2 regions of the Burkholderia stagnalis genome follow, and region 2 is predicted to be linked to the other one. Evidence: predicted binding sites of a transcription regulator. Region 2 holds the regulator's gene; the other holds the start of a gene.
What was found. The regulator HrcA, encoded in region 2, represses chaperone genes, less so after heat shock. The targets are predictions, from matches to a motif close to TTAGCACTCNNNNNNNNNGAGTGCTAA.

Region 1 (4,167 bases), 1.2 Mb from region 2:
GGCCTTCGACGGCGAGCGGCACCCCGAAGATGTCGCCCACATAGTGCGAGTAGTACGACCAGTTCGTGCCGAACTGGAATTCGAGCGTGATGCCGGTGGTCACGCCCATTGCAAAGTTGATGCCGAACAGCTTGCCCCAGAACTGGGTCATGTCCTTGTAGACCTGCTTGCCGGTCATCACGTACACGGCTTCCATGATCACGAGCAGCCAGGACAGACCGAGGGTCAGCGGCACGAACAGGAAGTGGTAGAGCGCCGTGATGCCGAACTGCAGACGTGACAGATCGACGACTTCGCTACTTATCATGGTGGTCTCCCTCGGTAGAGGCGGGCGCCGGCACCGAGAGCAGCTTCTCGGCGACGGCGGCAGGCGGCAGCGACATGTGCTTGGCCTGCGGATGATTGAAGAATGCGTATTTGAGTGCGATCAGCAGGACCAGCTTGATGACCAGCACGATGGTGATGTCGCGCGCGAGCGTGGGGCCCCGTGCCCACGCGACGATGCGGCCGCGCCAGCCGGTGGCGCTGGTGGCTGGCTCTTTATTGATCGAGATCAAGGCCATTATCCTGAAACGATTTGAAGCAGGTTTGGGGCGACTCTACGTCGGATTGGTGACGGCTATTAAGCAGTATCTAATCCTGTTGCGCCTGACGTATCAATTTTAAGAGGGCGCCCGCGGCGTGCCGAGTGCCACACTGCGGCGGACCGTCGCGAAGGGTTCGTCGAAACTTGAGCTGGATCAAGCATCGGCGGAACAGGCGTCGTTTTGGTGAATACCCGATTGAATTGGTCAATTTATGGACGAAAAAAAACCGCTGCCGGAGGGGCAGCGGTTTTTGACGAAGCGATTTTGAATCGGCGGGATTTACGCGTATTCGGCGAGCGCCGTGCGCATTTTCTTCATCGCGCTTGCTTCGATCTGGCGGATGCGTTCCGCCGACACGCCGAATTCGGCGGCGAGGTCGTGCAGCGTCGAGCCGCCCGAGCCGTCGTCGTCGACGTGCAGCCAGCGCGCCTCGATGATGCGGCGGCTGCGCGCGTCCAGCGCGTCGAGCGCCTGCGCGATGCCGTCCGTCTGCAGCATGTCGCGCTGACGCGCGGCGAGCACGGCGGTCGGCTCGTTGTGCGAATCGGCGAGATACGCGATCGGCGCGAAGCTTTCCTCGCCGTCCTCGACCTGCCCTTCGAGCGCGATGTCGCCGCCCGACAGGCGGGTTTCCATCTCGGTCACGTCTTCGCGCTTGACGTTGAGCTCCTGCGCGAGGCCGTCGATCTCCTCGGGCGTCATCGCCTGCATGCTCTTCTTGTGGCTGCGCAGGTTGAAGAACAGCTTGCGCTGCGCCTTCGTCGTCGCGACCTTCACCATGCGCCAGTTGCGCAGGATGTACTCGTGGATCTCGGCCTTGATCCAGTGGATCGCGTAGGACACGAGACGCACGTTCTGCGCCGGATCGAAGCGCTTCACGGCCTTCATCAGGCCGATGTTGCCTTCCTGGATCAGGTCGCCGTGCGGCAGGCCGTAGCCGAGATAGTTGCGCGCGATCGACACGACGAGCCGCAGGTGCGACAGCACGAGGCGGCGGGCCGAGTCGAGGTTGTTCTGCTCGCGGAATTCGGTTGCGTACTGGCGTTCTTCCTCGGCCGTCAGCAACGGGATACGATTGACTGCCTGGATATAGGCGTCGATGTTGCCCAGCTGGCCCGGCAACATCGAATAGGTTGCGAGCGCCAGCGAGCCTGCCGATTCGGCCTTAGCAGACGCCGGGCTCAGGGTGTTCGGAAGGGTCAGTGCGTTGCTCACTTAAGAAAACTCCTTTGGAATCAGGGATGAACCCCGGTCTCGGATGATTCCGCGGTCAATCTTAGCACTCCAGCCAATTGAGTGCTAATTCCTTAGAGGGGGTGCGGGCTTTGGAGTTCCCGCTTTTCCTATCAAAGTTGCGAGATCGATAGCTTTAGGTGCGACCACTCGAATCCGGGCAAGTTCCGTAACCCGTTGTTTTTTAGGAGATTAAGCAGACGATTCCGATTTTTGTAGTTTTGGAAGCAAACCATTTCGCTTTGTGATGCCGATCGAAAAAGTCCTTTACCATACCATTCTGTTCGCTCGAGTCCGGCCCTCCGGTGGCAGACTCCATTCAACCTACAAAGTTGGGGTGTCAGATGAACAATAAGAACGACAACGGTCGGCGGGCTTGCCGGCTTGCGTTGCACACGGTCCTGGCAGCGTCATTGCTGGGCGGTTCCGGCGCAGCGTTTGCGGATCGGTGGGGGATCCAGGCAGGGGGCGGATTCTCGGATCGCCACAGCATCGACAAGGGCGACCTCGGCGTGGTCTGGGATCCGGGCTGGACGTGGTGGGAGATCGGCGGCTGGCACTTTGCGTTCGTGGCGGAAGGCCACGTCGGCTACTGGCATACGAACGGCAACATTCACACGAGCATCTGGGAAGTCGGCGCGACGCCGGTGATCCGCTTCATCAAGAGCGCCGGCGCGGTCCGCCCGTACGTGGAAGCCGGCGCGGGGGTGCGCTTCCTGTCGCATCCGACCATAGCGACGGATTTCTCGGTGTCGACCGCATTCCAGTTCGCCTCCATGGGCGGCGTCGGCCTGCAGTTCGGGCAACGGCAACAGTATCAGGTCGGCTACCGTTTTCAACATGTGTCTAACGCGGGTATCAAAGAGCCGAATCCTGGTATAAATTTCCACCAGCTCTACTTGCAGTACAACTTCTGATCCGTACGCCCGCGCACGGCGGGCGCGTTGCCGAGGAGTATGGCGATGGCGAAGGTGGTCGATGCGATCCGCGCGCTCGAGCGCGATCGGTTCCGGGCGATGGTGGACGGCGACGGCGAGGCGCTCGACGCGCTGCTGTCGGACAAGGTGTTCTACGTGCACACCAACGGCAAACGGGAAACCAAGCAGCAGTTCATCGATGCGATCGCCGCCGGCCGCCGCCGCTATCGTCAGATCGAAATCCAGTCGCAGGACGTGCTGCCCGTCGGCGACGAGACCTGTCTCGTCACCGGGCGGGCGCTGATCGAGATGGAAACGAACAACGGCGGGCTCGTGTTTCCGATTGCGTACACCGCCGTGCAGGCGCAGGAGCAGGGGCGCTGGCGTCTGCTCGCGTGGCAGGCGACGCGGTGCGCGACCGAGACATGAACGCGCGTGGCGCTCCTTTTCGTGTCTCGTCCGAAGCGGCCTTCTGGGCCGCTTCTTCATTTCCCGTGCAGCACGGATCGCCTGCTGCGCGGGTGGTCCTGCACCCTTTGCCTGCCCCTCTTCAAACCTTGACGCGCACCGTCACGCCGCCGCGCGGCGGTCGGCGCAATGCCATGCCGAGCGGTTGATCGCGCTGACCACCGCGTCGAGCGCGGCGGCCGCCGCATCCGCGTGCACGCCGACGCCGTGCCGCAGCGGCGCATCGCCGACCCGGCAGCCGACCGATACCGCGATGCGCCCGTCCGACGTGCGTGCGTGTTCGCACGAGCCGACCTCGATCGCGACGCGCGCCGCGGCCGCGAAGGCGGCTGCCGCATGCCGTGCCGCGTGTTCCGGCGCCGCATCGGCCGCGCTCGCGCCGCCGATCTCGCGGTTCTGCCAGCGCGCGCCGCTGCCGCTGCGCGCGGCGGGGCCGTCGGTCTCGAAGAATTCGCGGGAGAACAGCGCGCAGATCGCGTCGCCCGTCACTTCCTCGCCGGACGCGTCGGCGAGCGTCTGCACCGCGTGGCTGAACTCGATCTGCACGCGGCGCGGCGGCGTGAAACCCATGCCGCGCTCGAGCAGGTACGTCGCGCCGCCCTTGCCGGACTGGCTGTTCACGCGGATCACCGCGTCGTAGCTGCGGCCGAGATCGGCGGGATCGATCGGCAGGTACGGCACTTCCCAGATCGCGTCGGGGCGCTGCTGCGCGAAGCCCTTGCGGATCGCGTCCTGGTGCGAGCCCGAGAACGCGGTGAACACGAGGTCGCCCGCGTACGGATGGCGCGGATGCACGGGAATCTGGTTGCAGCGCTCGACGACGCGGCGCACCGCATCGATGTCGGAGAAGTCGAGGCCCGGGTCGATACCCTGCGTGTAGAGATTGAGCGCGAGCGTGACGAGGTCGACGTTGCCGGTGCGCTCGCCGTTGCCGAACAGGCAGCCTTCGATGCGGTCGGCGC
Region 2 (4,167 bases):
CTTCGTTCGAAGGATGTTCGTTCCAGTGCAGCTTCTTGCGCAGCGTCGCGTAGTAGCTGTAGCCGATCGGGTGCAGGAACGGCACCGTGTGCTTCGAGCGGCGCACCTCGATCGTGTCGTTCAGTTCGAGCGACGTGAACGACTGCATGTCGAAGTTCACGTTGACGTCGCGCCCGGCGACGATCTGGATCGCGATCTTGGTGTCGTCCGGCAGCACGATCGGCCGGTTCGACAGCGCATGCGGCGCGATCGGCACGAGCACGATGCCCTGGAGCTGCGGATGCAGGATCGGCCCGGCCGACGACAGCGCGTACGCGGTCGAGCCGGTCGGCGTCGCGACGATCAGGCCGTCCGAACGCTGGTTGTACATGAACCGGCCGTCCACCGACGCGCGCAGTTCGACCATCCCGGAAAAGCCGCTGCGGTTCACGACGACGTCGTTGAACGCGAGCGCGTGGTAGATCGGTTCGCCGTTGCGCATGATCCGGGCCTCGAGCAGCGAGCGCTCCTCGCGCTCGAACTTGCCCGCCAGCATCACGGGGACGAGCGCCTGCATGTCGGCCGCCGCGATGTCGGTGATGAAGCCGAGCCGCCCGTGGTTGATCCCGATCAGCGGCGTCTTGTAAGGCGCAAGCTGCCGGCCGATGCCGAGCATCGTGCCGTCGCCGCCCAGCACGATCGCCACGTCGGCGCGCGCCCCGATTTCGGCGGGGGTGAGCGCCGGGTAGCCGGCGATGCCGATCTCGCGCGCGGTGTCGGCTTCGAAGACCACCTCGAAACCCCGCTTCGCGATGCAGGCGGCCAGCGTGGCGAGCGGCTCGGCGATGCCGGGCGTGTTGCTCCGGCCGACGAGCGCGACAGTATTGAACTGATTACCGGTTTTCATGCCGGCATTACACCATAGCTCGTTGACGAAAAGAACCGTCCGCGCCCCCGGGCGCCGCGGCGGGGCTGCCCGGGTGCCGGTTGCGGCCACTCGCCGCAGCCGCGCGGTTGCGCTAAAATTTTCCACCATGCTAGATCCTCGCGCACGAACCCTCCTGAAAACCCTGATCGAACGGTATATCGCCGACGGTCAGCCGGTCGGATCGCGCACGTTGTCTCGTTACTCCGGGCTGGAGCTGAGCCCGGCGACGATCCGCAACGTGATGTCCGACCTGGAGGAGCTCGGCCTCGTGTCGAGCCCGCACACGTCGGCCGGCCGCGTGCCGACCCCGCGCGGCTATCGCCTGTTCGTCGACACGATGCTGACGGTCGAGGCGCCGATCGACGCCGACGCGGTCGCCCGCCAGGTGCAGACCACGCTGCAGGCCGGCGAGCCGCAGCAGAAGGTGGTCGCGGCCGCGGCGAGCGTACTGTCGAACCTGTCGCAGTTCGCGGGCGTCGTGCTGACGCCGCGCCGCAGCCACGTGTTCAAGCAGATCGAGTTCATGCGCCTGTCCGACAAGCGCATCCTGCTCATCATCGTCACGCCCGAGGGCGACGTGCAGAACCGCATGCTCGCGACCCCGCGCGACTATTCGCCGTCGCAGCTGACCGAGGCGTCCAACTACATCAACGCGCACTTCGCCGGGCTGTCGTTCGACGACGTGCGGCGCCGCCTGCGCGACGAGATCGACCAGCTGCGCGGCGACATGACCGCGCTGATGCACGCGGCCGTGACCGCGAGCACCGAGGTGCCGGACACCGAGGACACCGTACTCATTTCCGGCGAGCGCAACCTGCTCGAAGTGGCGGACCTGTCGTCCGACATGGCGCGGTTGCGCAAGCTGTTCGACGTTTTCGACCACAAGACGGGCCTCCTGCAATTGCTCGACGTGTCGAGCCACGCCCAGGGCGTGCAGATCTTCATCGGCGGCGAATCGACGCTCGTGCCGATCGAGGAAATGAGCGTGGTCACCGCACCCTACGAGGTGAACGGCAAGATCGTCGGCACGCTCGGCGTGATCGGCCCGACCCGCATGGCGTACAACCGCGTGATCCCGATCGTCGACATCACCGCGCGCCTGCTGTCGCTCGCGCTCAGCCAGCAATAGCCGCCGATCCGGTCCCGTTATCGTGCCGCGGCGCGCGCCGCGCCGCAATCGGCCGAACGGCCAGTCACCCCGCGAGGGACGGCCCGCTATAATTGAAGGCCGTCCGGTTTCGTGCCTCGAGCACGTCGTTATTCATGCGCTTCGATCTTGAGCCGCCATCGAGCGTCGCGGCCGCCCATCGCATCGCGGTGCTGCTGATCAATCTCGGCACGCCCGATGCGCCGACGCCGCGCGCCGTTCGCCGCTATCTCGCCGAATTCCTGTCCGATCCCCGCGTGGTCGAAATCCCGCAGGCGCTCTGGCAGATCCTGCTGCGCACGGTCATCCTGCCGCTGCGCGGCCGCGCGTCCGCGAAGAAATACGCGGCCGTCTGGATGCCGGAGGGCTCGCCGCTGCGCGTCCATACCGAGCGCCAGGTCGACGGCGTGCGCCACCTGCTCGCGTCGAACGGCTACCACGTGATGGTCGACTACGCGATGCGCTACGGCAGCCCGGGCATCGCGCAGGTGCTCGCGCAGCTCAAGCGGGCCGGTGCCGAGCGCGTGCTGCTGATGCCGATGTATCCGCAATATTCCGCGTCGACCACGGCGACGGCGTTCGACGCCGCGTTCGGCGCGCTCGCGCGCATGCGCAACCAGCCGGAAGTGCGCACCGTGCGCCATTACGCCGATCATCCGGCGTACATCCACGCGCTCGCCGAGCAGGTGCGGCAGTACTGGGCGCAGCACGGCCGGCCCGATTTCGCGGCCGGCGACAAGCTGGTGCTGAGCTTCCACGGCGTGCCGAAACGCACGCTCGATCTCGGCGATCCCTATCACGACCAGTGCCAGCAGACGGCCGCGCTGCTGATGGCGGCGCTCGGCCTGTCGACGCTCGAGTGCCGCGTCACGTTCCAGTCGCGCTTCGGCAAGGCCGAATGGCTGCAGCCGTACACGGCGCCGACGCTGCGCGAGCTCGGCGAGGCCGGCGTGCGGCGCGCGGACGTGTTCTGCCCCGGTTTCACCGCCGACTGCCTCGAGACGATCGAGGAAATCGGCATGGAAGTGCGCGACGAATTCATCGCCGGCGGCGGCAAGGCGTTCCATCGCATTCCGTGCCTGAACGGCGCGCATGCGTGGATCGGCGCGCTCGGCGAGATCGTCGCGGAGAATCTGCAGGGCTGGCCGGTCAAGGCAGGGCAGCTGGAAACGGTGAACTGAAATGACACGATCCCCACGCTCACTTCGTTCGCTGCCCCCCGAGGGGGTGGTCAGCCTCCTTGGGGCGGCCCGGCGGAGGCTGACATGAACTACCGGATTTCCACGGAACCGGGCGCGAAACTTCGCATCGACAAATGGTTGTGGGCCGCGCGATTCTTCAAGACCCGTTCACTCGCGGCCGATGCGGTCGACAAGGGCCGGGTGCGGATCGGCGGGGCGCCGGTCAAGCCGGCCAAGGAAGTGCGCGTGGGCGACCAGGTCGAGATTGCGATCGACGGCATCGTCTGGCACATTGCCGTGCTGGGCGTATGCGACGTGCGCGGGCCGGCGAGCGTCGCGCAGACGCTTTATGCGGAGTCCGAAGCCGGGCGGGCCGAACGGCTCGCCGAACAGGAGCGGCGCCGCATGTTCCGCGAGCCGGCGGCCCAGCTGCACGGCCGGCCGACCAAGCGCGATCGCCGCATCATCGACAGATTTTCTGGTGGGGACTGAATATCTGGTCGAACGTCGCGCGCGCGCTTCCGTATTCGGTCGTGCGGTCGTTGACCGCCCCGGACAGGCAGATGGTGGTGGTGCCAGCGACGAGTACCAGCGCGACCACCGAGATGGCAAAGGTCAGTTTCACGGTACTCCCCCTCGAGAAGACGGGTGAAAATGGCGCCAGGTGGATGTCAGGCAATGGTCAGCTAGGGTTAACGAGCGTCCCCGATGCCTGAGTTGCAGTGTAGGTCAGCGTCAGGGGGCGGGCTAGTACTTGTCCGGTAAGCGTTGTTACAGGCCGTTTCGCGCGATCGGGCGGTTGTTTCGCGGTGCTTTCGAATGCGTTCGAATAACCCTCTTGAAATCGCAGTTTTCACCTCTATCTGCACCAGCAATGTGCGGTGCCGTCGGAATTTCGTCTGACGGTTGCCGATTTGGCTTCAACCTCTAAT

Region 1: a site for HrcA is predicted at 1,864-1,890, ahead of rpoH (RNA polymerase sigma factor RpoH). Genes of this name have one in related genera too.

Annotation. Positions count from the first base shown of each region.
Region 1 covers NZ_CP156685.1:925,497-929,663, forward strand. Annotated here, with positions in the region: gene ABFO07_RS04380 (cytochrome ubiquinol oxidase subunit I) at 1-307, opposite strand, end outside; gene cydP (cytochrome oxidase putative small subunit CydP) at 297-563, opposite strand; gene rpoH (RNA polymerase sigma factor RpoH) at 867-1,802, opposite strand; gene ABFO07_RS04395 (acyloxyacyl hydrolase) at 2,165-2,737, shown strand; gene ABFO07_RS04400 (nuclear transport factor 2 family protein) at 2,783-3,166, shown strand; gene leuA (2-isopropylmalate synthase) at 3,308-4,167, opposite strand, start outside.
Region 2 covers NZ_CP156685.1:3,435,768-3,439,934, reverse strand. Annotated here, with positions in the region: gene ABFO07_RS15995 (NAD kinase) at 1-886, opposite strand, end outside; gene hrcA (heat-inducible transcriptional repressor HrcA) at 1,014-2,036, shown strand; gene hemH (ferrochelatase) at 2,171-3,235, shown strand; gene ABFO07_RS15980 (RNA-binding S4 domain-containing protein) at 3,320-3,727, shown strand; gene ABFO07_RS15975 (hypothetical protein) at 3,699-3,860, opposite strand.